Regions from separate parts of the Brevibacillus sp. NPDC058079 genome, predicted to be linked through region 2. Evidence: a T-box and tRNA genes for the amino acid it is inferred to sense, from the RefSeq annotation. Region 2 holds a T-box; the other holds one or more tRNA genes.
The links. The T-box of region 2 lies ahead of leuS (leucine--tRNA ligase). A T-box ahead of a tRNA ligase gene usually reads a tRNA of that ligase, here a tRNA-Leu.
Positions count from the first base shown of each region.

Region 1 (9,912 bases), on a different contig from region 2:
TGGATTCGAACCAGTGACCTTTCGGGTGTAAACCGAACGCTCTCCTCTACTGAGCTAAACGAGCATATTTTTAAATGGTGGGGTCGCAGGGATTCGAACCCTGGCTGATAGTTTAAAAGACTACTGTGCTAACCATTACACCATGACTTCTTTAGGTTTTGTCTCGTTTGTCAGACTTGTCACTTTTCATTTTGTTCACCTCTTCTTTCAATTTTGATTTATGGTGGGGGCAGAACCAAGATCCGAAGACACCTGAGTTACAGTCAGGGACGCTACCATTACGCGCTATACCCCCGTAGTTACATATTCGCTTAATACACGTTTCAAATAACTTGTTTCACAATGCTCAACCCCTACTTTCACTTTTTGATTTCGGTAGCATAAACAAGCGTTTCTATCTAAAACTACACGTTGTAACGAAGGATACTGACGTAAGACCATTTCTGCTAATTTATCTCCCGCTTCATCAGGATCAGTCAACAAGAACAACTCCTCACATGTTGTCAAAGCTTTTTTAAGATCCATTTTTACTCGGCCATTCATTCTGGTTCCTTTTGTTACAACGCAATGAGCATTTGGCATTACTTCTTTCACTTTCTTTTCATCATTAAATCCCTCAATAACAAATCCCATAAGTCATCAAAATCATTCCTTTCGTTAGTTAAGTTAATGGAAGCGGATAAGGGGAATCGAACCCCTGCCTTCAGCATGGCAAGCTGATATTCTACCGTTAAATTACACCCGCACACTGGCTGTCTCGGTAGGGATCGAACCTACGACATTCCGCTTAACAGGCGGTTGCTACTACCACTGAGCTACGAGACAATATTGGTTGCGGAGAAGGGATTCGAACCCTTGATCTCTTGGGTATGAGCCAAGCAAGCTAACCACTGCTCTACTCCGCAATAATTGGTGTCCCCGACAGGACTTGAACCTGTAACCTCGGAGTTAAAAGCTCCTTGCTCTACCATTGAGCCACGAGGACATTTATTTATCTGATTTACTTCCCTTGTCACTCTTCATTCCAAGTCACATCCTTTCATAGTTTTGTTAATATGGTGCTGGCTGAGGGAATCGAACCCCCGACATCTTGCTTACAAGGCAAGCGTTCTTCCTCTGAACTAAGCCAGCATATGATGGTGGGCGTTGTAGGATTTGAACCTACGACCTCTCGATTAAAAGTCGATTGCTCTACCAGCTAAGCTAAACGCCCATTGTTTGGTGCGGAAGAAGGGAGTCGAACCCTCACGCCGAAGCAGTAGGTTTTGAATCTACCGTGTCTGCCAATTCCACCACATCCGCCTAATGGTGCGGGTAACAGGACTTGAACCTGTACACCTTTCGGTAGAGAATTTTAAGCTCCCCGTGTCTGCCATTCCAACCATACCCGCATAAATATTATGTTGAAATCTTGTTCTCCACGTAATAGCATAGAATTAAAACTCATGAATTTGGTGATACAGTGATCGAATACAGTAAAGCAAAAATTATGCTTGAAAAGTGGTCTAAACATGATATTTCTAACGGCTTTCCAAAAGGGATGCCTGATTACCCAACAAACACTGCCTTTGTTAAAGCTATCCATGAGGAGATTCAAAAGGAAATGGATCGAATCGTCCTAAACATTCTTGATGCCAAGCAAAGCCGTATTAACGGAAAAGCTATCCTGGCAAAAGTTATTGAGCGTTATATTCATGGAACCGAGTATACCTCTGAGGAAATATTGTCGATTATGTTTGCTGAATAATTTGGTGACTCTGACGGGACTCGAACCCGAACTGACCAGATTGAAAGTCTGGTGACTTAGCCAATTTGTCAACAGAGCCACATCACTTTCCTACTACTCGCTTGAATAATAAAGTTGGTGACGTGGACGGGACTTGAACCCGCAATGCCCATAATGAACTCCTGATTGAAAGTCAGGGGACTTTACCGTTTGTCTACCACGCCATATTCACTTCCGTTTCCTCACGCACTTCATCGCTCTCTCGCATTGAGAACACATCCTTTCTTTTTTTGGTATGGTGGGCAGAGAGAGATTCGAACTCCCGAACCCTTTCGGGGACTGATTTACAGTCAGCCTGCTTTATCCATCTTGCATATCTGCCCATAATATGTGGCGGTTCCTACGGGTTTCGATCCCGTTACCTCTCCGCTGACAACGGAGCGTTCTCCCGATTGAACTAAAGAACCAGATTTGGCAGGGCAAGTAGGAATTGAACCCACACCAGCGGGGTTGGAAGCCGCTGTTCTACCGTTGAACTATTGCCCTACAATGGCTGACGTAGTAGGTGTCGAACCTACGACCTTCCCGTTAACAGCGGGTTGCTCTACCTCTGAGCTATACGTCAATATTTGGTGGAATCGGAGGGACTTGAACCCTCAACCCTCTGCGTGCAAAACAGTTGCTCTACCAATTGGAGCTACGACCCCATGATGGTCTGGATGGTAGGATTCGAACCTACGACCTCTTGCTCCCAAGGCAAGCGTTCTAACCAAGCTGAACTACATCCAGATAATGTGGTGTTGATGGATGGATTCGAACCATCGACCTTTCGGTTATCAGCCGAATGCTCTAAACCAGACTGAGCTACATCAACATATTTGGCAGGGGATGCAGGAATCGAACCTACGCAATAGCAGTCAAAGTGCTATGTCCTACCACTAAACGAATCCCCGATAGTACATGGTGGGAGCAGAAGGACTTGAACCTCCAAGACCCGAAGGTACTCGGTTTACAGCCGAGGACGCTACCATTACGCTCTATACTCCCATCTATTTTTGGTCGGGATGACAGGACTCGAACCTGCGACCCCTCGCTCCCAAAGCGAGTGCTCTAAGCCAAACTGAGCTACATCCCGTTAATTGGTGTGGATAGAGGGACTTGAACCCCCACAACCTTTCGGATATCAGAATCTCATTCTGACGTGTCTGCCATTCCACCATATCCACATCCTATTGATCGCCTGTACGAGACTCGAACTCGTTACTCCAAGGTGAAAGCTTGGTGACTTAACCCATTGTCGAACAGGCGATATTTAGTTGAGTGTGTTCCTCACCAGGTTCCAGAATTGCATACCTCCTTTATTTTGATTGGAAGACAAGGAGGGAATCGAACCCTCGCTCGTAGATTTGCAGTCTACAGCCTTGCCACTTGGCTACTTGCCCACATCTGGCGGATAGAAAGGGATTCGAACCCTTGCACGACTATTACATCGCCTAATCCCTTAGCAGGGGATCCTCTTATAACCACTTGAGTACCTATCCACGTTGTTTATTTTCTGAAATTGGGTACAAAAAAACACCCGATCTTTACGATGGGTGTCTTATCAGTAGCTTACACGCTACACTGAAAATGCACTTATATCACGACTCTCTTGTAAATGGGTACACCACTCCAAGAAAAACGAGTATATAGGTATTTTTTCGATAAGACGACCCTGTTGTTTTGGGTGCAATCCTCCCCAAAACGCCACTTCTTCTGTTGCTGAATACAGATTGTTATCATCATGCTTACTAATCTCGTGGTTGGTTTTCGGTAAAAGGCATGTTTGAATAAGCGAGCTAAATCTGCCCACTGGCTGAATATCAAATTTATTAAACTGGCGATTGCCACCGATATTCATCTTTCTCATCATGTCTTTCACCTCCATTTATTAGTTTTGTCTTCATGATTGGTGTTTATTGGAAACCGAAAAGGCTACAACAAAAAACACCCGATAAGATTTCTCCGATTGGGTGTTTTAAGCGTAGCCCTATGGTTACGTTGGAAGGTACTCCTATGCCATTGATATTCAAAAAACCGAAACGATTTTTGAATACAATGATCCTATAGATATACTTTCCCTTAAAAAACCCAATCCTTTTGGGCGATACCACCCCGGAAATTGCGTTTGCTTTGTATAGATACTTCTTTCCTCATGTTTGCTATCAATAAAAGCTTCTGGCTTTAGGCATGTTGAGCCAAGAGGACGATTGCTATCCACTGCTGCTGTTTCATTCAATTCATTATGTCCCTTGATCTTGTTTAACATGTCTTTCACCTCCGCTTTTTTGTATTTTATGATTCATGTTATACAGGTTGTTTTGATATTATTCCATCGAATTGTCTTAACCTGTGTTCGAGGTTAGTTTTGTTATTCGATGAACTAATAATATCACCACCATTGAATATAGTCAACACCCTTTTTGGTAAAATTTTGTCGCACCCCTCAAACCCGCATGGTTGCTGGTTTTTTCCAGTGTTTAACATCCCAATTTTCAGAAGAATTTCAGAGAGTCAGACAATATTTTTCCGAGGGATAAATGCATGAAAAAAGTCAGTATCGATATCTCCAATGTATGCGCTACATTTGAAATTGGTCATTACTTTTAAGAACATTACGTTGTGTAAATAACAACAACGGGTGAGGATTATAGATGACTTATGCTCAAATCTAATTGTTATCACTAAATTCCGAGTGTTAACCTTCTATCCTATACAATAAACAAAGCCGCTCCAAATAGAGTCGGCTTTGTTTATTTATGAAGCTTGTTGTTCGACTTCGTTCTGTTCTGCAATCATCATTTTTACCTTGAAGAATTCGCTTTCTGTAATTTCTTTGATTCCTTCAGCTGCTTCCTTTTTAGAGGATTCAATATAGAAAGTACCATTAAAAATTTCTACACTTATCGAACCATTGAAATTGTGAAGAATACGACATACATAGAAAAGGCTCTGTCTTTTAATGATATAGCCTAAATTATGATCTTTGATGAATTTGGTGAAGGCTTTTTGATAAGGCGAGTTTTGTTTAAATGCATAATAGGTCTTTCCTTCACTTTCCTGTGTACTCTTTTTTAAATATTTGTCCGGTATTTCATTCTTATAAGCCTCTTCGATTAGCAAATCAGAGTTTTGACTGGAAGCAATATAAGCAATTTTTTGAAGCGCATTCTTAATTTTAATAGCTTCACTGATTTCCTCATTCATTTCTTTCAAGAAATTTCCCTTTACGCTCATAGTAATTTCTAAGTCGCTATGCAAAGTGCTGTCCTTTTCTACGCAGTAATAAGCTGACATTTCCAACTCTCCTTTTATATAAGTTTGTTGTTATTTCTTTTACGTGCTTTTTAATCAAATTATACCATGACGTTGACTATATTCAATATAATGTCTGAGTGTTAGTTTATCAAAATAACCTTGACTGTGCTCATGCCTATTAAAGTGGAAATGATGGCTTGACAATTCATTCTATACTTCAATATAATGTGTTTCAGATAGGCAAGACCGCGAATCCTGCCTATCATTAATGCTAAATAAAGTGCTAATCTCTTTAAATGGTTTGTCTTAATGGCAAGCCTTTTTTCTTTTTGTAAAGCGTCCTAATTCTCCATCCCTCTTCTTCCTGTCTCCAGAGAACCAGCCCATCTTCACAAACAAATCCACACATTTTTACTTGCACCAAATCGAACAATAGATTGATGCGGGATGAGTTGTTCTATATCCAGGTCATTACACAGTTTTTCCGGACACTCAAAAAAAGATCGTCGACTTTCCAATCCTCAGAGTCTCATATCGGAAAGGCTGCCTTTTTACAGAACGAGATAGACACAATCTTTCCGAATGGGAAAATGTTTTGCTGACGATTTTACGTAGTGTCATCTATACGGGAACAACAGAATTCAATACTTTGCAGCTTTTGATCAATTTTACCTATCGAACAAAAGTGCTACAATAAGCATACATAGAATGATTCGGAGAGGATACCGAGATGATAAATGACAACTTCTACCCCAAAAACTCGCTGGTTGTCACAGCTCATGACAAAGAGGTATTTTTGAAAACACTTCCACAAAAAGTGAAAATTGATCCTGGTATTCAAATGGTAGTTGATATTGTAAATGGTATGCGCTATTTCCTCACGCAAAGCTCATGTGAAGGAGAGAATGAAGGAAATCCCTTCTCAAAGCACATGCCAGTTCCCTATATTACAATTGGTGTGTTATATGAAGCTTATCATTTACTTGATGAGTTACTATCATTTATTTGGTCGGAAATGAGGAAGAAAACACAAACGATTTCATTTGATTATGAAGTTCAGGCAATTAATAGAGACAAAAAAACCGGAACAAACGTCCCCCGTTTTCATAAGTTCCTAACGATATTTTTGAAAAATAAACGTGGAATCGCCGATCTCGAAAATGTATTAAAACGATTTTCAGAACGGCAATTTTTTATTCCCTCAGACGTAAGTGAAGTCGAAGCCCAAGTTGTTAGCAAGTGTAACCACAGTTTATCTGTTATTAACCGTCTTATTCAATCGAGAATCATCCCTGCAACAACACCAGAAATTAGAAGAAAAGCAACCATGGATCTGATTAAAAGCTCTTTATCAACTTGTTCTGCTGTATCAAATGTCCAAGTGAAAGAAGAGCGCCATCCGATGCACCCTTCTCACTACTCCATTCAATTTTCCTTACATGGGTCTTCTCACAACATTGATGACTTGTTCAAACTCCTCTGCTCGATGCTAACGGGAGGCATCATCGTTTCACAGTCTTTTGTTCCTACAATCACTGATTCATACATTCGTCAGTGTCGCTTGTTCCTTCTTGATTCGAGCAAGGCGGAATTAACAGCGGCAATTATCGACGATTGGGTTCAAAGTGGATCTTGGGATATCGTTTAGTTTGCAACTTCATAAACAAATAAAACCACTCTCAGTTTAGAGTGGTTTTCTCTTTTAGATCGTAATTAACATACGTACAGCGTCGTGTTAAACACGTCCTACACCCACTTATATTGGATATGAGAGTCATCTACATGGCTCCAAATCACAATAAGGATGTGTTTATATGGTATCAAAAACGTATGCAACTTCTCTATTCCTCAAAATCTGTGAAGCTAACAGCCATGAATTGAAACAGATGTATTCGCGAGATGGTAACTCTTTTGTTTCTGGAGCATATCTGCTCTATAAACATAACCTTATCACGACATACCATGGCAATTTCATTGAAGGTGGTGACGAAGAGAAACCTTTCGATGTTGTTACCCCTCAAGCGTTTCAGTTAACGTTCAAAGGATTATCATTGTATAAGAAGTATATACAGTAATTCCATTGACTTAAACAAACCAGAACTGATTTTTTACCAGTTCTGGTTTGTTTACATATTAAGTGATAAGTTCTTTTGCTTTTCTAATGCTTGTTTTTCTTCCTCGGGCATAGTTGACCAACAACGATAATATATAACAAATTCGGGTGGCTTACTTTCGTCTTTCAATTTCAGGTGAACAATATTTCCGCATCGACATTTACTAAACAACGAAGCCCGCCCCCCTTATGGTTCTTGAAATTAACCAAATTGCTTGTTGAGTTTGTTTTTGATACTGATTAGTTGTTCATTTAACCACTTCTCTTGGTATAGTGTTTTTAATTCATCCTTTGCGAAATCAAGAGCGTTCAGCATGATCAGTATTTCATTCGCGTCCAATTGTTTACTCATCGTTAAGCCTCCCTATCACCCTAACTATTGTGTATCCTCGTCTTTTTTATCCTCCCAAGCAAACAATGCGTGACCGCAGTAGATGCAATCATAAGCAAAAATTTCCTTGCCCTCTGCATCGTTTATTCCATACCCAATGAAAATTTTCGTTTGGTGTTTATGTGGACATACGAGCTGGTGCAATCTTTTGAGCAATCCTAATTTCGGCATCAGATCACCTCGTTTCGCTCGATAAGCATTAAGTTACTCTGAAACCCAAGGTGCATCCATCTACACTATTCGAGTAACTTACATATCCACTTTCCGCATCTTCCCCATCTGTTTCCCAATCAAGAATTTCATTTAATTGCTCTCGATACATTTCAAAGAATAATTGAACAGCTTGCTCAAAAGAATCGGCTTCGATAATAGGCGTGCCCTTAGTCCACTCAAACTCCCCAGAACCAAAACGCTCCGATTCTATGCTTTCGTTATGTTCAAGTTCAAAGAAATACCTCATTCATCTTCACACTCCTTTACAAAGTAAACAACTTGTTAACCTTTAAATGCCGCACGTAAACGCAGATCAAAATGCAAGCCAAGAAACATAGACGACATTATTAAAAAAATGCCTACATATTCGTCTATACCATGATAAAAAGATAAGATCGAAAACAGGGCCAAAAGAGGAAAAATTACAGTCATAATAGATATCGCTCCTTTGATAATGAGCATTGAATTAATACAAATGAGAAACAACCGAAACTATCAGAAAGAGAGCAATCGCGGCAAAAATCAAAGCAAACAATCGATATCCAGTAATAGAAAAATGAATAATAGCAAAACTAACATAACCAGCACAATAAGCCTGAAACACCAACATAAAAACACTCATAAACCAACCCCATTTCACATAATGAAAAGAATAATTAAATTACCAAAACATGTGGTAAAACCATGCTACGACTGGCTTTTTCTATAATGTGGTACATCATATAGAACCTCACGGTTATCTGGGCGTCACCGTCCTTGCCTCCGCAATACCAACATCCGAAACCGTTTTGAATAGCCCTATCAAGTAGACTTTTCACCCATCTTCACTTCCTGACTATTGTGATAACACATCTCTTCAAGTTTTAACGTATAATCCTCCCACTCTTCATCACAATTGCATTCGATAACATTGGTTTCACCTATTGGTTGGCAATAGCACTTAGTCATTTTTTGAACAAGTTCTTCTTCGTCAAAGAAGTCTAATAATTGCCGAGGTGTATACGATGATTCAATTACACGGTGTGAAATATTGCTTGTAAGAATTGCCTTAATCACAACCAAATCCCTCCCAAATATATTTAGAATTAAAAAGTTAATCTGTCATATCCAATGATCTTGCTCTTCTTCGTGTAGACAACCTCCATTCTGTCAATAATAGAATTGACATTAATTTCGAAAGGATAGTTGCCATGCAAGAAGTCACTGAATTTCATGGGCAGTTATACAATAAATCCGTGTGCTCTTTTGTACGTACACTATCTGGCTATGAAAAAGATTTATTGCTTCGAATGCTCCTGGAAGTAATGAATCCATTAGAAACCATCGAAAAGAAATTGGATGATTTAGAAACAAGGAGTAACGTTATTTCCGAAAAATCAATTGAATTGAGTAGATACATCCAAGAAACGAAAATAACTTACAATGACGTAGCAATGAAGTGGTTTATTCATCAATTAACTAAATGAGCATTAAGTAAAAAGCTCATAACCCACTTTTCTTGCGTTTGCTTCCTCCTCTGATTTAGTTGTGTGAGTACCTTTACTCACAACGCCCCAGCAATCTTATTCAACGTTAACTTCCCAAGAGTCCATACTGATTGATCTTGGATCACTTAAAACCTTTCCAACAGTTGCATCCAGTAGGTTCATCTAAATTCCCTCTTTCAAAATAAGTAGTGATTATCCAGGTTCGATTCATCCGTAACACTCGTTACACCGTAACAATTATGTAAACAGTAGTATTCAAATTCGAATGCCACCTTGTAGTATGTTGATTATGCTTATCTCTGCAAATTTACCTCTTTAGAGAAAGCCTGGAGACGTTCTGTTGCAATCTCTGGATTCATTTCAATCCCAAACAGCATAGTAAGATGACTATTGCGATGTATGTTCATTTTTGTTGCATAGTACAAATTTGGTTTCTGGTCTTTAATCAAACTCATGATTTCACTAACTGGTGGCGTAACCTCTTTGATACGGAGCAAACCATTTAAATAATTCACCAACTTCATGATGGACTTCCTATCATTATCATCTGGAATCTTTCTAATTAAATCAAGAAATCCTTCAACAATACTTTGTTTGATGTTTTTACGGCTTAGTATCGATTCATTCATGATGTATCGAAGCTGGAGCAACTTTATGCCCCGGCTTCTTCCTCCCAACATATTCG
Region 1 covers NZ_JBHVSO010000010.1:177,932-187,843, reverse strand. Annotated here, with positions in the region: tRNA gene ACFVS2_RS26385 (tRNA-Val) at 1-64, opposite strand, end outside; tRNA gene ACFVS2_RS26380 (tRNA-Tyr) at 222-295, opposite strand; gene ACFVS2_RS26375 (toprim domain-containing protein) at 286-633, opposite strand; tRNA gene ACFVS2_RS26370 (tRNA-Gly) at 675-745, opposite strand; tRNA gene ACFVS2_RS26365 (tRNA-Asn) at 750-825, opposite strand; tRNA gene ACFVS2_RS26360 (tRNA-Met) at 830-905, opposite strand; tRNA gene ACFVS2_RS26355 (tRNA-Lys) at 911-985, opposite strand; tRNA gene ACFVS2_RS26350 (tRNA-Thr) at 1,057-1,131, opposite strand; tRNA gene ACFVS2_RS26345 (tRNA-Lys) at 1,138-1,213, opposite strand; tRNA gene ACFVS2_RS26340 (tRNA-Leu) at 1,220-1,302, opposite strand; tRNA gene ACFVS2_RS26335 (tRNA-Leu) at 1,307-1,391, opposite strand; gene ACFVS2_RS26330 (hypothetical protein) at 1,463-1,747, shown strand; tRNA gene ACFVS2_RS26325 (tRNA-Glu) at 1,750-1,826, opposite strand; tRNA gene ACFVS2_RS26320 (tRNA-Glu) at 1,863-1,950, opposite strand; tRNA gene ACFVS2_RS26315 (tRNA-Tyr) at 2,023-2,109, opposite strand; tRNA gene ACFVS2_RS26310 (tRNA-Asp) at 2,118-2,193, opposite strand; tRNA gene ACFVS2_RS26305 (tRNA-Trp) at 2,199-2,272, opposite strand; tRNA gene ACFVS2_RS26300 (tRNA-Asn) at 2,277-2,351, opposite strand; tRNA gene ACFVS2_RS26295 (tRNA-Ala) at 2,357-2,433, opposite strand; tRNA gene ACFVS2_RS26290 (tRNA-Pro) at 2,438-2,515, opposite strand; tRNA gene ACFVS2_RS26285 (tRNA-Ile) at 2,522-2,600, opposite strand; tRNA gene ACFVS2_RS26280 (tRNA-Gln) at 2,606-2,679, opposite strand; tRNA gene ACFVS2_RS26275 (tRNA-Tyr) at 2,688-2,773, opposite strand; tRNA gene ACFVS2_RS26270 (tRNA-Pro) at 2,783-2,861, opposite strand; tRNA gene ACFVS2_RS26265 (tRNA-Leu) at 2,867-2,952, opposite strand; tRNA gene ACFVS2_RS26260 (tRNA-Cys) at 3,095-3,168, opposite strand; tRNA gene ACFVS2_RS26255 (tRNA-Ser) at 3,174-3,267, opposite strand; gene ACFVS2_RS26250 (hypothetical protein) at 3,345-3,638, opposite strand; gene ACFVS2_RS26245 (hypothetical protein) at 3,795-4,034, opposite strand; gene ACFVS2_RS26240 (hypothetical protein) at 4,523-5,062, opposite strand; gene ACFVS2_RS26235 (hypothetical protein) at 5,754-6,671, shown strand; gene ACFVS2_RS26230 (hypothetical protein) at 7,339-7,488, opposite strand; gene ACFVS2_RS26225 (hypothetical protein) at 7,513-7,698, opposite strand; gene ACFVS2_RS26220 (hypothetical protein) at 7,727-7,987, opposite strand; gene ACFVS2_RS26215 (acetyltransferase) at 8,542-8,796, opposite strand; gene ACFVS2_RS26210 (hypothetical protein) at 8,931-9,206, shown strand; gene ACFVS2_RS26205 (hypothetical protein) at 9,521-9,912, opposite strand, start outside.
Region 1: it has a tRNA-Leu gene. The T-box ahead of leuS (leucine--tRNA ligase) is inferred to sense a tRNA for this amino acid. The anticodon was not compared.

Region 2 (9,912 bases):
CGTCCTGTTCTTTCATGAGACGTTTTGTCGAACGATTCATGGTCTCCTAGGGGAGTATATCTAACTGAATGGGGACAAAAATAGAAGAGAAGAAAGGCTAATTCCCTTGTGGAATCAGCGTTTTGAGGTCAATCACTGGCACTCATAAGAGATTGCGCTGATGGTCGATACATGATAGAGTTAGCAGGAGCAATCCAGTGAGAGGAAGAGTCATTTCTTATGTGCGGAATCGTATCACTCTATAACAAGCGGCAAATGCCTGTTCAACAAGAAGCGATTAGTGCAATGACGGGTGTCATCCTGCACCGTGGTCCAGATGACGATGGTTTTCACCTTGAAGACAACATCGCCCTGGGCTTTCGTCGTTTAAGCATCATTGACGTGGAAGGCGGACATCAACCGCTGTATAACGAAACACGTGACATCTGGATTATTGGTAACGGTGAAATCTACAATTACAAAGAGTTACAGCAATGGTTAAAGGACATCGGTCACGTTTTCCATACCGATTCTGATATTGAAACCATCCTCCACCTTTATGAAGAGGTAGGAACAGATGCACCTAAGCATTTGCGCGGGATGTTTGGCTTTACGATCTACGACTCCCGTAAAAAACGTCTGTTTGGGGCACGCGACCATTTTGGAATCAAGCCGCTCTACTATGTCGAGACGAATGATTCGATCGGGGTTGCCAGCGAGATTAAAAGCTTGCTGGAGATACCAGGATTCAAGCGCGAAGTGAATCCAACCGCTTTTTATCACTATTTGACGTTCCAATATGTACCTGATCCTGATACGATGTTTGCTGGTATTTACCGTATACCCCCTGCGCACTCGTTCGTGATTGAAAACGACCAGATCAAGCTGGAAAGGTACTGGGATGTAGAATTCAAGCCTGATGAAAGCAAACCGTTCTCTTATTTTGTTGAGGGTACGCGCAGTGTCATGCTCGAATCTGTCGACAAACACCGGATTAGCGAGGTTTCGCGTGGAGCCTTCTTGTCTAGTGGTGTTGACTCTAGCAGTATCGTTGGGATGTTGCGCACATTCGAGCCAGTCAAATCTTTTTCTGTCGGCTCAGATATTCCTGGTTACAGCGAGCTCGATTATGCAAAGCGAACCGCCGGATATTTGGGATCGGAGCATTTCGAGCGCGTGATAAACGCCAAACAGTACATGGATGAATTGCCGCGACTGATCTGGCATCAAGATGAACCGGTAGCGGACCCATCTGCCATCCTGCTCTATTTCGTAGCGCAGATGGCGAGTGAACACGTGACCGTTGTATTGTCCGGTGAAGGTGCAGATGAATTTTTTGGCGGATACAATATTTACAGAGAGCCAAATTCACTCAAAATGTTTTCCGGGATGCCTGGCTGGATGCGCCAATCCATCGGATACATGGCTGAACGCCTCCCTGATCAGGTAAAAGGGAAAAACTTCCTTATCCGCGGATCGAAAACGGTTGAGCAACGCTTTTTCGGAAACGCACTGATTTTCAGCGAAGAGATGAAAAAGCGTGTCGTCATGGAAGATATTACCCGTTCGGAAGCGTATGTATCTCCTTTCACCATTACAGAAGATATTTACAAACGTGCTTCCGAATATGACGATGTGACCAAGATGCAATACTTGGACATTCACACTTGGCTCAGAGGCAACATTTTGATGAAGGCCGACAAGATGACGATGGCCAATTCTTTGGAGCTGCGAGTGCCTTTCATTGATCTGAAGGTATTTGAATTCGCCGCTACCATTCCAACGAAGTACAAAATTGCCAACGGCACGACCAAGCACGTGCTTCGTGAAGCAATGAAAGACTTCTTACCACCTGAGATCCAAACGAGAAAGAAGCTGGGCTTCCCTGTTCCAACTCGTCATTGGCTCAAAAACGAATTTTACAAATGGGCAAAAGAGATCATTTTCGAATCCAAGGTGGATAATTTGATCAATAAGGCCTATGTGCTGTACATGCTCGATGAACACCGCGAAGGCAATGCGGATTACAGTCGCAAAATCTGGACGATCCTAGTCTTCATGCTGTGGCATCAAATCTTCATTGAGCAAAAGCAAAATTTTGAGCCTTATGTCAGCCCGAATGTAGACCTTCGCCGCAAAAAAAATTCGCTGCTGCATATCGGCTAACAGCGAAAACGCAATAAATAGATTTGCAGACCCTCTCTTACTTTTCGTAGCATCGTTGATAGAGAACAAGTTCACTCTATGAACGTATCACTATGTGAAGGACGGGAGGGTTTTTTGTTATGGTGCTGGAGTGGTGGGAGCGTTATCGTCGTTTCATCTTGCTGACTGCGGCTGCTCTGTTTGTCGGTTGTAGCTATCTGCTCTATCAACGCGACCAATCGCATAAGACTGACGAACTACCGTTGCATGCTCCTGCTTATGCTGCATCGAATGTTGAAACAAAAGAACGGACAGATGATTCAACAACTGCTCAACCTGCCAAACCTGTAAAAACGACACCTGAAAAAGAGAAAGAAAAGGAATCACCCCCCACTCCTCTCTATGTCGATGTGAAAGGGCAAGTGAAAAGTCCCGGTTTATACCAATTCGAACCAGGTACCCGTGTCGCAAATGCCATCGAAAAAGCAGGAGGAGCATTACCTGATGCTGACCTTGTCCAGATTAATTTGGCAGCGCCGCTCACAGATGGAGCTGCTCTTGTCATCCCGGCTAAAGGGGCAGCCGCGCCAGTTTCCGCATCCATTGGCCTTGTACAATCTACTACCAGCGTATCCACCACTGGTGCCTCCTCAGGGATTAATCTCAACACGGCAACTGTCGAACAGCTCATGAGCCTTCCCGGGATTGGAGAAGCTCGTGCCAAGGCAATCGTGGATTACCGGTCAAAACAAGGACCATTTCGTTCAGCGGATGACCTGAAACAGATTGAGGGAATTGGCGAGAAGATGTTTGCACGGATAAAGGATCTGCTGTTGATACAATGAGTGCTCAGCATCCGGTCATGATCATAGACACTCCTACATAGAATGGGAAAAGAATATCGGAGGGAGGTATGCCCATGAATAAAATTGGGTTCATTGGTACGGGCAGCATGGGCAGTATCTTGATTGAATCATTACTGTCAGCCAAGGCGCTGACTCCTGGTCATGTCATTATCAGCAACAGAACCCTTTCGAAGGCGCAGCAACTGGCAGAAAAACATCCCGGGCTCATTGTCGCGCACAGCAATGCCGATTTGGTCAAAGAAGCTACAACGATCGTGCTGTGCGTCAAGCCACTGGAATATAGCGTGATGCTCGAACAAATTGCTCCTGCCTTAACGCAAGACCACCTACTGATTACGATCACCAGTCCGATCAAGCTTGCGGATTTGGAGTCTCACGTTCCTTGTGCGGTTGCAAGAGTCGTTCCTTCTATAACAAATGCCGTCATGAGTGGTGTCAGCTTATGTGAATTCGGGTCACGAATCCAAGAGGAACAACGTCATTTTATACGAAGTCTGTTTGCCCACATTAGCTCCCCTATTGAGATTTCAGAGCCCTTTTTACGAATTACTTCTGACATTGTCAGTTGTGGGCCAGCGTTCATCAGCTATATTTTGCAGCAAATGATTCAAGAAGCTGTTGAAGAAACTGGCATTTCCGCAGAAGCTGCTACCTACATGACTACGCAAATGCTAATTGGGATCGCAGATCTTTTACGCGAAGAAGCGTTCACCCTCCCTACTCTGCAAAAGAGAGTCTGCGTGCCCGGAGGAATTACTGGGCAAGGACTAATTCCTTTGCAAGACGGTATTCCCGGTCTTTTCGCCCAAGTATTTCGTCGCACACAAGCGAAGTTTGCCGAGGACCAGGAACTGGTTGCACGAAATTTAAATAATCAGCCGCATTAGTGCAAAACGAAGAAGCGTTGATTTACAAAAAAAGGAGTGGATACCTGTCACTCACAGGCTCCACTCCTCTTCTCATTTCTTAACGTCCTTTTCTTAACGAACGACGATATTCACCAGTTTGCCTGGAACAGCGATGACTTTGACGATCGTTTTTCCTTCGATCAGTTCTTTAATCATCTCGTTGTTTTTCGCCATCTCTTCCATCAGTTCTTTCGTCGAATCAGATGCGATGAGCAGCTTTTCTTTGTTTTTGCCGTTAATTTGCAGGACGATTTCTACCTCGTCTTCAACCAGCTTCGCTTCGTCATGCGTAGGCCATGCTGCGTATGCCAGACTCTCGCTGTGGCCCAGTTTTTCCCACAGCTCTTCTCCCAAGTGCGGAGCGATTGGAGACAGCATTTTTACAAAGTCCTCCATGAAATTCTTCGGCAGAACTTCTGCTTTGTACGCTTCGTTTACGAATACCATCAACTGAGAGATACCTGTATTGAAACGCAGGCCCTCATAGTCTTCTGTTACTTTTTTCACCGTTTGATGGTACACGCGCTCCATGCCAGCCACGTTGGAGGTTTCCACGATTTTTTCGTTCAGCTCACCGTTGTCACCCACAAACAAACGATATACGCGATCCAGGAAGCGGCGTGCGCCATCCAAGCCTTTTGTCGACCAAGCGATCGAAGCATCCAATGGTCCCATGAACATTTCGTACATGCGCAGTGTGTCGGCACCATGGCTGGTGATGATATCGTCTGGGTTTACGACGTTGCCTTTGGACTTACTCATTTTCTCGTTGTTTTCACCCAGGATCATCCCTTGGTTAAACAGCTTTTGGAATGGTTCCTTGGTTGGTACGACACCGATATCGTACAGGAACTTGTGCCAGAAACGAGAGTACAGCAAGTGCAGTACCGCATGTTCTGCACCACCAATGTAAATGTCGATTGGCAGCCATTCTTTCAGTTTGTCTGGATCAGCCAATGCCTTGTCATTGTGTGGATCGATGAAGCGCAGGAAGTACCAGCAGCTACCCGCCCATTGTGGCATCGTGTTTGTCTCACGACGTGCTTTCATGCCTGTTTCCGGATCGACAGTGTTTACCCACTCCGCGATGTTTGCCAGTGGCGATTCACCTGTACCGGATGGTTTGATTTCTTTTGTTTTTGGCAACATGATTGGCAGTTCGGATTCTGGAACGACTTTCATCGTGCCGTCTTCCAGATGGAGAATCGGAATTGGCTCACCCCAGTAGCGTTGACGGCTGAACAGCCAGTCGCGCAGACGGTACGTTACCTTGCGATTTCCTTTGCCTTCCGCTTCCAGCCACTCGATCATTTTGCTGACAGCCTCTTCTTTGTTCAAACCATCGAGCATGCCGGAGTTGATGTGCTCTCCGTCGCCTGCATACGCTTCTTTGGAGATATCTCCACCAGCGATTACTTGCTGGATTGGCAGATCGAATGTTTTCGCGAACTCATAGTCGCGTTCATCGTGCGCTGGTACCGCCATGATAGAGCCTGTTCCGTAGCTGATCAGCACATAATCTGCAATCCAGATTGGCAGACGCTCGCCGTTTACCGGGTTGATCGCATATGCTCCGGTAAAGACTCCTGTCTTTTCTTTCGCCAGATCGGTACGTTCCAGATCGCTCTTGTGCTTCGCTTGATCCAGGTACGCTTCCACTGCTTCTTTTTGAGCTGGTACGGTAATTTGCTCAACCAGCTTGTGCTCAGGAGCCAGTACCGCATAGGTTGCCCCGTAGAGAGTGTCTGGACGAGTCGTAAAGACGGTGAAGGATTCGTCATGACCTTCGATTCCAAAGGTTACTTCTGCCCCTTCAGAACGACCGATCCAGTTGCGTTGCATTTCCTTGATACTTTCTGGCCAATCCAGTTCATCCAGGTCAGCAAGCAGTCTTTCCGCATACGCAGTAATTTTCAAGACCCATTGCTTCATTGGGCGGCGTTCTACCGGGTGTCCGCCACGCTCACTTTTTCCGTCAATGACTTCTTCGTTCGCCAAAACCGTTCCCAAAGCAGGGCACCAGTTTACAGCTACCTCGTCAATATAAGCCAAGCCGTGCTCATACAGCTTCGTAAAAATCCATTGTGTCCACTTATAGTAATGCGGATCGGTCGTATTGATTTCGCGATCCCAGTCATAGGAAAATCCGAGTGACTTAATTTGGCGACGGAACGTGTTGATATTGTGCTCGGTAAATTCCGCCGGATCGTTTCCTGTATCGAGCGCGTATTGCTCCGCAGGCAAACCAAACGCATCCCAACCCATTGGATGGAGAACGTTATATCCTTGCATCCGCTTCATGCGGGATAATATATCAGTAGCCGTGTAGCCTTCCGGATGTCCTACGTGCAGGCCAGCTCCAGATGGATACGGGAACATGTCGAGTGCGTAAAACTTTTTCTTTCCCTCATCCTCGGAGGTTTTGAAGGTCTTGTTCTGCTCCCAATATTGCTGCCACTTCTTTTCGACATTTTGATGACTGAATACCATGGTAAAGCACTCCCATCTTAAAATAGGTGAAAACAAAGAAAACCTCACATCCCAGATCGCTTTTGCGAAAGGGACGAGAGGTTGTTTACATTCCCGCGGTACCACCCAGATTGGCAAATGCTAAGCATTCACCCACTTGTTTCATCCGTATCGAGGATAAGCCGCTCACCCTTACGCAGTCATTGCTTGAATGACCTTGGGGGCAAGTGCTGGGAGGTGAGTTCAGATAGATCCGGGTTGACTTGCACCATCCGTCAACTCTCTGTGAATGCTCGAATCCAATTCCTACTATTCCTCTTAAACGCGTCGAAATCTGTAGTTATAACGCCATTATAGTCAATCCGAACCAATCATGTCAAACTTTTCGGCTTGCGGGCTGAAAAAAATAGGCGCTCACTCGCTTCTTGTGGCGGCATATCCGAGTAATCAGCGGTGATGACAATGTCTGTGAAGCCAGCATCTGTCAGCCAGCGCATCAGTTGGACAGGCTGGTAAGCCCGTTGCCAATGCTCTTCTTCCATCCGCTCGTACAATCCGTTTGGCTGACGAATGAAAAACGTTAACTGATGCTCTACCTCCAGTCGCAGCGGGTCGCAAAAACATTGCCAAATGTACGAAACTTCATCTTCTACATGTGTGAACGTCTCGTCTCCGAAAATGTGCAGCATCTTGTACGGACTGTGCACATCAAACAGAAAGCTCCCACCAGGCGCGAGATGAGCGAAAACGCGCTTGAACGTTTCCTGCACATCCGCTTCCTCTGTAAGATAGCTCAATGAATCGCACAAGGAGATGACCGCATCCGCTTCGGGCAAGGACAGCTCCCGCATATCCTGCTCCACCCACGCTACTTCTACTTGCTCCTGCCTCATTTTATCATAGGCGATCGCAAGCATTTCTGTCGAGAGATCCACTCCAGTAACACGGTATCCCCGCTTGGCGAGTGGGATCGCAATCGTGCCAGTCCCACAGCCAAGATCAATGACCCGCACAGGCTTCTCTCCCTTTGTCCAATGACGCTCGACCCAATCGAGCCACTGGTCATAAGGAGTATCCGCCATCAGCCTGTCATATACAGCGGCCATATGTGCGTATGCCATTTGTCCTTACCCTTGCGCGCTGAAGGAAACTTCCTCTGCGTCCTTCCACAGGCGCTCCAGGTTGTAAAACTCGCGATCTTCGCGATGGAAAACGTGAATAACGATATCGCCCAGATCAACCAGTACCCAGCGACCTTCATCCGCTCCCTCGATACCGCGGACGTCATAGCCGTTTTTGTGGGCTTGATCACGGATTTCGCGAACAATTGCCTGTACTTGACGCTCGTTGTTTCCGTGGCAAATCATGAAATAGTCTGCGATCACGGACAGCTTTTTAATATCGAGCACCTTCAAGTTCTCTGCTTTCTTGTCCTCTACTGCCTTCACAACCAACTGTGCCAAATCTTCTACTGTTTTAACCACTAAAACCCTCCTTCTCTCCCTTTGCGGGAAACCAAATCGTTATATGCAGTCAATGTCAACGGGAAAACCGTCTTTTGCTTCTCTATCAAAAATTGAATCGTGCCTCCCAAGGCGAGCGCCAGGGCGGCATCCAAATCATGCATGGCTTTGGCGCGAATAAAATCAACACCAGGGTAAACCCGGTTTGGTTCTATATAGTCTGCCACACAGACTACTTTTTCTAACAGGGACATGCCAGCCCGACCCGTTGTATGGTAGCGAACAGCTTGTAAAATATCTGCATCCGTTACACCTAGATCAGTCTGGATCACAATAGCAGCTGCAAAGGCGTGCCACAGCTCTTTTTCCCCTTCCAAAAGCTCTGTAGGCATATCGTGGCGAACGAGAATCTCGAACATTTTTTCCACAGGCCAGCACTTACAGTAATCGTGCAACAGTCCAGCAAGCTCGGCTTTGTCAGGATCAGCCCCGAATCTCTCAGCCAACTCGCGAGCCGACGCAGCCACCCCTAGCGTGTGATTGTAGCGTTTTTCATGCATTTGTTGCCGTACGCGAACGAGAAGCTCTTCCCGATTATCCAAAAGTCTCATAGATTCGGTTCTCCTTATATAGCGCTCCACGGCATCAGGTACAAGATAACGGATGCTTTTCCTGGTAGCTGCCTTCTCGCGAATCATCGTGGAGGAAATGTCCCAAGCAGGCATCTCCACAAATGTGACGTCCTCGCTCGATTTCAGGTCCAGTTCGGTTCCTGGCCTCGCTAGACCTATAAAGCGTACCATATGAATCAGCTCTTGGTACTGGTACCATTTGGGCAAGATTTTTACCATATCTCCTCCCATGATAAAGGAAAACCGGCAATCCGGGAACTGCCTGACGAGCTGAACCATCGTGTCATAGGTGTACGATGGACCTTCTCTTGCAAACTCTACATCTGTTACACGAAAGACCTCGTGATCAGACACGGCAATCTGAACCATTTGCAAGCGGTGATGCGCCAGCGTCAGACTCTCTCTCTTTTTGTGCGGTGGAACGTGTGTAGGCATAAACCAGACCTCATCCAGGCCCGCTTGCTCTCTGGCTTGTTCTGCCGCCAGCAAGTGCCCGCAATGTATCGGGTCAAACGTTCCTCCCATGATCCCTACTTGCTTGATTGGCTGTCTCATCGCATGTAGGTCACTTATGGCAGCTTGATCGTCTTGTTCTCCCGGGACTCTTTGTACAAGACAACCGTATGGCCAATCAATTGCACAAGCTCTGCTCCAGCACCTGCTGCCAGATCTTCTGCCACTTGATGTTTATCGTCATTATTGTTTTGTAAGATCGCTACCTTGATCAATTCACGTACTTCCAACGCTTCTTTGATCTGAGTGATCATGTTTTCGTTTACGCCGCCTTTTCCTACTTGGAAAATGGGGGTGAGATGATGTGCTTCTGCGCGCAAAAAGCGCTTTTGCTTGCCAGTCAACATCGGCAATGCCTCCTTTTACATCCTGCCAATCAGGTTGTTTTCTTTAATTGTTGCAAGACGACCTCACGCATAACCCCAGTTGGTGCTCGTTCGCCCGTCCACAGCTCGAAAGCTAGTGCACCTTGATTCACGAACATGCCGATTCCGGAATGAACAGTGGCACCGATGGCACGCGCTTCTTTGAGCAGACGCGTTTCGAGCGGGTTATAAATCAGATCGCTAACGGTTAAACCAGAATGAAGCCATTGTGCTGGCACAGGTGTCTCCTGTACGTTTGGCAGCATTCCGATCGATGTCGTATTGATCAACAGCGAAGAGTCTGCGATGGCAGCTGCCCCTTCGCCCTGTTCTACGATTTTCGTAGGTACAATCGTCCCGACATGCTCAGCCAATACTGCGGCTCTTTCCCGGGAACGATTGATGATGCGAATTTCCTTGACTCCTTGTTCAGCCAAGGTAAACGCCACTGCACGCGCAGCGCCTCCAGCCCCTACCATGGTTACCACTTGCTTTTCAAGAACAATTCCCGTCTCTTCCACAAGCGAACGAACATAGCCCATACCATCTGTGTTGTAGCCAATCAAGCGTCC
Region 2 covers NZ_JBHVSO010000012.1:88,949-98,860, forward strand. Annotated here, with positions in the region: gene ACFVS2_RS27880 (DNA internalization-related competence protein ComEC/Rec2) at 1-16, opposite strand, end outside; gene asnB (asparagine synthase (glutamine-hydrolyzing)) at 220-2,145, shown strand; gene ACFVS2_RS27890 (helix-hairpin-helix domain-containing protein) at 2,265-2,969, shown strand; gene comER (late competence protein ComER) at 3,044-3,877, shown strand; gene leuS (leucine--tRNA ligase) at 3,971-6,388, opposite strand; T-box leader at 6,455-6,699, opposite strand; gene ACFVS2_RS27905 (class I SAM-dependent DNA methyltransferase) at 6,739-7,488, opposite strand; gene rsfS (ribosome silencing factor) at 7,495-7,851, opposite strand; gene yqeK (bis(5'-nucleosyl)-tetraphosphatase (symmetrical) YqeK) at 7,851-8,441, opposite strand; partial or broken gene ACFVS2_RS27920 (nicotinate-nucleotide adenylyltransferase) at 8,508-9,017, opposite strand; gene yhbY (ribosome assembly RNA-binding protein YhbY) at 9,032-9,322, opposite strand; gene ACFVS2_RS27930 (shikimate dehydrogenase) at 9,352-9,912, opposite strand, start outside.